DNA from 3 places in the Kitasatospora sp. NPDC056446 genome. Region 3 is predicted to be linked to each of the others. Evidence: riboswitches for the same ligand, from Rfam matches in the RefSeq annotation. Region 3 holds a riboswitch; each other region holds the start of a gene.
What was found. Region 3 has a riboswitch for cyclic di-AMP ahead of ACFQ6N_RS34840 (transglycosylase family protein). Riboswitches for the same ligand answer to the same signal wherever they lie in the genome.

Region 1 (2,193 bases), on a different contig from region 3:
CGTCCAGCAGGCCAGCACCACGCAGGCCGAGGCGCTCAAGTCGCTGCTGGACCAGCAGCGCCGGCTGGACCAGGAGAAGACCGAGGCCGCCACCGTGCTGGCCTCGCTCGACACCACCACCAAGGACCTGAACCAGTCCAAGGCGGACGTCAACACCAAGCTGAAGGCCGCCCAGGACCTGCTGAACTCGCTCAGCAGCGCCGACCGCAACGCGCTGAAGGCCCAGCAGGCGCAGGACGACCGCGCCTCGCGCGGCAGCGACCGGGTCGACCTGGGCAACCTGCCGCCGGCCAGCGGCTACGCGGCCACGGCCGTGGCCAAGGCGATGAGCAAGCAGGGCTCGCCGTACGTGTGGGGCGCCACCGGGCAGAACACCTTCGACTGCTCGGGCCTGATGGTCTGGGCGTACGGCCAGGCGGGCGTCTCGCTGCCGCGCACCTCGCAGGAGCAGGGCCACTACGGCACCGCGGTGACGCTGGCCACGGCCCAGCCGGGCGACCTGGTGGTCTACGGCGGCGACATGCACCACGTCGGGATGTACATCGGCAACGGCATGGTGGTCCACGCGCCGCACACCGGTGACGTGGTGAAGGTGATGAAGGCCGACGCGATGCCGATCAACACCATCCGCCGGGTCTGACGGCCCGACACGCCGCAGGGGCCGACCGGTCCTGTGATCCGCGCCACCCTCCGCCCTGGGGGGTGGTGTTCGGGTTTTCGAGTGTTTCGCGACCACTTCGTGAGACCTGATCAGCCTTGCGTAGGACCGTGGTCACGATCGGTCATTTTCACAAAAGAACTTGGGTAATCTTCCGTCTTTTTTCTGACAAGGATTTGAACCGATCACGGTTCAGTTACTAGGGTCGTGGTCCGAGCCACCGCACAGTCGATCACCCAGCCTGGGTGGCGGCGGTGGTTACCGCCGAGTTCGTGAGGCAGCGGGGCAGGTCGAAGCGACTGCCCGACAGGGGAGCCCAGCAGTCGGGGGCGCTGCGCAGCGGAGCCGGGGAACCACGTTCCTCCGGGGTGAATCGGCGCCAGGTCGGCCGTCTCGACGGCCGTGAGGCGTCGTAGGGCATGCTTCCGGCCCGAACCCGTCAGCTCACCCGGTAGGCGGACGTAGGAAGAAGGAGTCCGCCTTCGTGGCGTCCCATCGTCGTCCCAAGCCAGCAGGCCGCGCCCGCGTCTCCATCATGACCGGCGTCGCCGCCGCTGCCGTCGCCCTCTCCGCGCAGTCCGGCGCCCACGCCGACCCGCAGCCGACCAAGGACCAGGTCAAGGAGCAGGTCGACCAGCTCAACGAGCAGGCCGAGGTGGCGACCGAGCAGTACAACGCCGCCCAGGAGAAGCAGCAGACCCTGGAGAAGCAGGTCTCCGGACTGCAGGACCAGGTGGCCCGGCAGCAGTCCCAGGTGACCGACCTCCAGGGCGGCCTCGCCGAGATCGCCGGGGAGCAGTACCGCAACGGCGGCATATCCCCGACCGTCCAGCTGATGTTCTCGTCCAGCCCGGACAGCTTCCTCAACCAGGCCGGTGCGCTCAACCAGGCCGGTGACACCCAGAAGAACCAGCTGAAGCAGCTCCAGGAGCAGCAGCGCAAGCTCGACCAGGACCGCACCGAGGCCCAGGGCAAGCTCGCCGAGCTGGAGGCCACCACCCAGCAGCTCAAGGCCTCCAAGGACGACGTCCAGACGAAGCTCAAGGCCGCGCAGGACCTGCTCAACACCCTGACCGAGCAGGAGCGCCAGGCGCTGCGCGCGGCCGAGGAGAAGGCCGCCGCCGACGCCAAGGCCCAGGCCGACGCCGCGAAGGCCCAGCAGCAGGCCGCCGACCGCGCCTCGCGCGACAACAGCCGCACCGACCTGTCCGGCGGCTCCTCCGCGGCCGCCGCCAAGCCGGCCGCCCCCGCCCCCGTCGCCCCGGGCAGCTCGCGCGGCGCGGCCGCGCTGTCCGCCGCCGCCTCCAAGGTCGGCAGCCCGTACGTGTGGGGCGCCAGCGGCCCGAGCTCGTTCGACTGCTCCGGCCTGATGGTCTGGGCGTTCAACCAGGTCGGCGTCTCGCTCCCGCGCACCTCGCAGGAGCAGGCCCACGCCGGGACCCGGATCGGCACCGACCTGTCCCAGGCCCAGCCCGGCGACGTGCTGATCTTCTACGGGGACGCCCACCACGTCGGCATCTACGCCGGCAACGGCC
Region 2 (2,193 bases), on a different contig from region 3:
CACGATGCATCTCCTTGCGGAAGCAGGTCCGGCTGACGGTGGTGCTGCCAGCGGGACGATTACGGAGTCGTTACGGACCAGAGCCTAACCGCCCGTGCTCCCGGGGCCACGTCGACCTCGCTTCCGTCTCAGCGTGTGGCCCGGCTACCCACCGGTAGTTCACCTGCTTGTCCCACCTTGTCCCACCGGGGCGGGCGAATGCGGACGAAGGGGTCCGGCAGCGCCGGACCCCTTCGCACGCACGGCGGTTCGGCTCAGCCGAAGTGCAGCACCTGGCCGGGCATGATCAGGTTCGGGTCGCCGCCGACGGTGCCGTGGTTCTGGTCGTACAGCGCGTGCCAGCCGCCGGACACGCCCTGGGCAGCGGCGATCGTCGACAGCGTGTCGCCGGCCCGGACGGTGTAGTCGTGGCCGGACGCCGGGGCGGCCTGCGGGGCCTGCGGGGCCTGCTGCGCGGCCTGCGGGGCGTACTGCGGCTGGGCGGCCTGGCCGGCGTACTGCTGGTAGACGCTCTGGTGGCTGGTCCAGTACCAGGCGCCGTTGTTCTGGTACCAGTACACCTTCGCGGTCGCGTCCCACCCGGCCTGGCCGGAGAAGCCCGGGGTCTGCGGCTGCGCCTGCTGCTGCGGGGCGCTCTGCTGCACCGGCTTCTGGACCGGCTTCTGCACGGGCTTCTGGGCGACCGGCTTCTGGGCCGGGGCGGCGGGCTTCTGGGCCTGCTGCTTGGGGGCCTGCGCGGGGGCGGACTGCGGCTTGGCGTCCGAGGAGGTGTCGACGGAGGCCGGGGCACCGCCCTTGCTCAGACCGGCCTTCTGCGAGCAGACGGGCCAGGCGCCCGGGCCCTGCGAGGCGAGGACCTTCTCGGCGACCGAGATCTGCTGCCCCTTGCTGGCCTGGTTGGCCTGCGGCGCGTACGCGGTGCCGCCGTACGCCTTCCAGGTGCTGGAGGTGAACTGCAGGCCGCCGTAGAAGCCGTTGCCGGTGTTGATGCCCCAGTTGCCGCCGCTCTCGCACTGGGCGACGGCGTCCCAGGTGGAGGCCGGGGCGGCGGAGGCGCCGGTGGCGGTGAGGAGCGGCATCGCGAGTCCGACGCCGGCCACACCGGCGACGGCGATGGCCTTCTCGGTCTGGGTGCGACGACGGTGACGGCCGGTTCCGACGAACAGCATGAAGGGTCCCTCTCCGTACGCCTGCGAGGTGAGCTGTCGGGTTCGGACCGGGAGGTGGCCCGGCCGCCGTGCGCGGAAACGATTCCGCTCGGGCGGCTTCACCCCAAGCCGTCGGGAAACGGCAACAAACCTGGTTCCCCCGCCCCTGCCCAGGGTTCTGGTCGGTTTCCCGTGGCGCGGCGGGCAGGATTCGGCGTTCCGCGCACGAGGTCCGCAGCTGCGAACTCCAGGGAGAGTAGACAGAACATCAGACCGATCACAAGCTCATATCACCGATATCACACAGAAATTACGGCCCGTGTCCGATCGCCTACCAACGGCGGCTATATGTCCGGATTGATGGGTGTTCAACCCCCGCCCACGGGCCGCCGGGCGACGTTTCGTCAGGGCGCCGCCCGGCGTGTCGCCGGCGCATTGTCGGCGTTTCGTCAGCTCGCGTCAGTTTGTCGAGGGCGCGGACGGGGTGTGCGGAAGCGTATGCGGAGGCGTATGCGGGGAGCGGCTCTCCGGAGTGAATTCGACCGGGAGTTCCCGCAGGCCACGCATGATCAGACCGCCGCGCCAGCGCAGATTCTCCGGGCTTTCCGCCAGCCGCAGATCCGGCAGCCGGGACAGCAGGGTGGACAGCGCGGCACGCCCCTCCAGGCGGGCCAGCGGGGCACCGATGCAGTAGTGGATGCCGTGCCCGAAACCCAGATGGGGATTGTCCGCCCGGGCCAGGTCCAAGGTGTTCTCGTCCGCGAACCGGGCCGGATCGCGGTCCGCCGCCGCCAGCACCACCAACACCGGGTCGCCGACCGGGATCGCCACGCCGCCGATGGTCAGCGGCTGCGTCGCGAACCGCCAGGTCGCCAGCTCCACCGGCCCGTCGTAGCGCAGGAGTTCCTCGATCCCCGTATCGAGCAGCGCGCGCTCCCCGCGTACGACCGACTCCTGCAGCAGCCCGCGCTGCCCCGGGTTGCGCAGCAGCGCGTACGTACCGTTGCCGATGAGGTTCACGGTTGTCTCGAAACCGGCGAACAGG
Region 3 (2,193 bases):
TCGCCGAGATCCTGGCCCGCACCGCCGAGGCCGGGCTGCCGATGCCCGTCCTGGTGCCGCTGGTGCCGGGCCCGCACGACTTCCTGACCGAACTCCACGCGCTCGCCGCCGAGTACGGCGCCCCCGTCACCGACGCGCTGGGCCCGCACCCGCTGCTCGCCGAGGCCGTGCACGTCCGACTGTCCGAGGCCGGCCTCGCCCGCGCCGACCGGGCCCGGCTGTTCGCCATCGCGACCGCCGCGGACGGCGTGGTCCTGACCACCGTCGGCGGCGAGGACGCGGCCGCCGCGGCCGGCATCACCGGTGTGCTGCTCGCAGCCCGCCTGGCCGTCCCCGTCGTCTCCGCGGCGCTCGACGTGCCCGGCTCGGTCGCCGCGGCCGTCAACCACCTCAAGGAGACCGGCTCCCAGCGCCCGGCCCTGGCTCCGCTGGTGATCGGCCCGGAGGCCGACTCCGAGCTGCTCGCCACGGCCGCCGAGGAGACGGGCTGCCCGTCGGCGGCGCCGCTGGGCGCGTACCCGACCGTCGGCCAGCTGATCGCCTCCACCTACCTGGCCGCGCTGCCCACGCCGTCCGCGGAGGACCTGGCGCGGGCCGAGGCGGAGGCGGCGGCCGCCGCCGAGGCCGAAGGGGCCACCGGAGGCGCCCGCGGCGCCCACGCGGCCGCCGAGGGGCCCGCCGGGCAGTAGTCGCCCACGAGGACACCGCGCCCTTCGGCGCACGCAGGGCCCGGAACGGATCGCCGTTCCGGGCCCTGTGCTTTGCCTTCCCGCACCGCGCGGGGTCGCGGCGGTTATGGGAGTCGGGCGGGCAATGGAATGGAATGTCCGTTCTGGTGCCATTTACAAGGAAATGGCGAGCGCACCCTTCGGCGCTCGAATCCCGACCGCTCCCCCGGCTTCACAACCGCGCCCTATCGCACTCCGACGCGCCGTCACGGAATTTCTGAGACAAAGACAGTTGTGGGTATCCGCAACATCATTGCCCGAAGACGATCATTTCCGATCATGATTGCCAGCTATTTTGGCGGTTCCCACTAAACCGTGATGTGCGTCACAGCTATTTGCAGTTTGAACTTAAGTCTGCTTAACGTGCTCCCCGTTCGTGACCACACGAACCCGGTTCATCCGCGACGCCGAGTCCTGCCGTCGGATGTTTCCGGCAGTGCGAAAGCATCACGGCAGGAGCGGGGGACCCACAGGTAAGTCGCCCCGGACCGTTCCCGGAACGGTTCAGGGCTAGGGGTGAAGCCGCCTTGTGCGGCCGGGCAACTCCAGCCCGAATCCGACAGCTCACCTCGCAGGCGTGGGAGAGGACCGCGTTCTCATGCTGCCCACCAATGGCACCAGCCTGTCCAGCCGCACCCGTCGCGTGATCGCCGCCATCGGCGTCGCCGGCGTCGGCCTCACCGTCCCGTGCCTCACCTCCGGCACCGCCTCCGCCGCCTCCGTCGCCACCTGGGACAAGGTCGCCCAGTGCGAGAGCACCGGCAACTGGAGCATCAACACCGGCAACGGCTTCTACGGCGGCCTCCAGTTCACCTCCAGCACCTGGGCGGCCTTCGGCGGCACCGCCTACGCCGCGCGTGCCGACCTGGCCACCAAGGACCAGCAGATCGCCGTCGCCGAGAAGGTCCTGGCCTCGCAGGGCCCCGGCGCCTGGCCGGTCTGCTCGGTCCAGGCCGGCCTGACCAAGGGCGGTGCCTCGGCGTCCGTCGACACCTCGGCCGCCGCCAAGCCGGCCGCCCCGGCCCAGGCTCCGGCCGCCCCGGCCGCCAAGCCCACCGCCAAGCCGGCGCCTTCCCAGACCCCGGCTCAGGCCCCGTCCCAGGCCCCGTCCCAGGCCCCGGCCGCGAAGCCCGCCAAGCCGGCCGCGCCCGCCCAGGGCGACGCCCAGGCCGCCACCGACTCGGCCACGAGCACCTGGGCCCAGAAGCGCCAGCAGCAGGCCCAGGGCGGCGACTACACCGTCGTCGCGGGCGACTGGCTGTCCTCCATCGCGGACAAGAACAACGTCCAGGGCGGCTGGCAGCGGCTGTACGACCTCAACCGCGGCACCCTGACCGAGGGCCCGGACACCATCTACCCGGGCCAGCACCTGTCGTTCAACGACCGCGGCCAGGCCCCGCAGTCGGCCTCGGCCGACCAGTCCGCCTCCTCGGCCACGTCCGGCTCGGACTTCACCTGGTTCAAC

Region 1: linked by a shared signal. The riboswitch ahead of ACFQ6N_RS24135 (NlpC/P60 family protein) and the one ahead of ACFQ6N_RS34840 (transglycosylase family protein) in region 3 are both predicted to bind cyclic di-AMP.
Region 2: linked by a shared signal. The riboswitch ahead of ACFQ6N_RS30285 (transglycosylase family protein) and the one ahead of ACFQ6N_RS34840 (transglycosylase family protein) in region 3 are both predicted to bind cyclic di-AMP.

Annotation. Positions count from the first base shown of each region.
Region 1 covers NZ_JBHTRF010000040.1:40,822-43,014, forward strand. Annotated here, with positions in the region: gene ACFQ6N_RS24130 (NlpC/P60 family protein) at 1-640, shown strand, start outside; cyclic di-AMP (ydaO/yuaA leader) riboswitch at 979-1,132, shown strand; gene ACFQ6N_RS24135 (NlpC/P60 family protein) at 1,143-2,193, shown strand, end outside.
Region 2 covers NZ_JBHTRF010000064.1:31,075-33,267, forward strand. Annotated here, with positions in the region: gene eno (phosphopyruvate hydratase) at 1-3, opposite strand, end outside; gene ACFQ6N_RS30285 (transglycosylase family protein) at 255-1,169, opposite strand; cyclic di-AMP (ydaO/yuaA leader) riboswitch at 1,174-1,342, opposite strand; gene ACFQ6N_RS30290 (cytochrome P450) at 1,608-2,193, opposite strand, start outside.
Region 3 covers NZ_JBHTRF010000089.1:16,033-18,225, reverse strand. Annotated here, with positions in the region: gene ACFQ6N_RS34845 (sirohydrochlorin chelatase) at 1-689, shown strand, start outside; cyclic di-AMP (ydaO/yuaA leader) riboswitch at 1,156-1,319, shown strand; gene ACFQ6N_RS34840 (transglycosylase family protein) at 1,327-2,193, shown strand, end outside.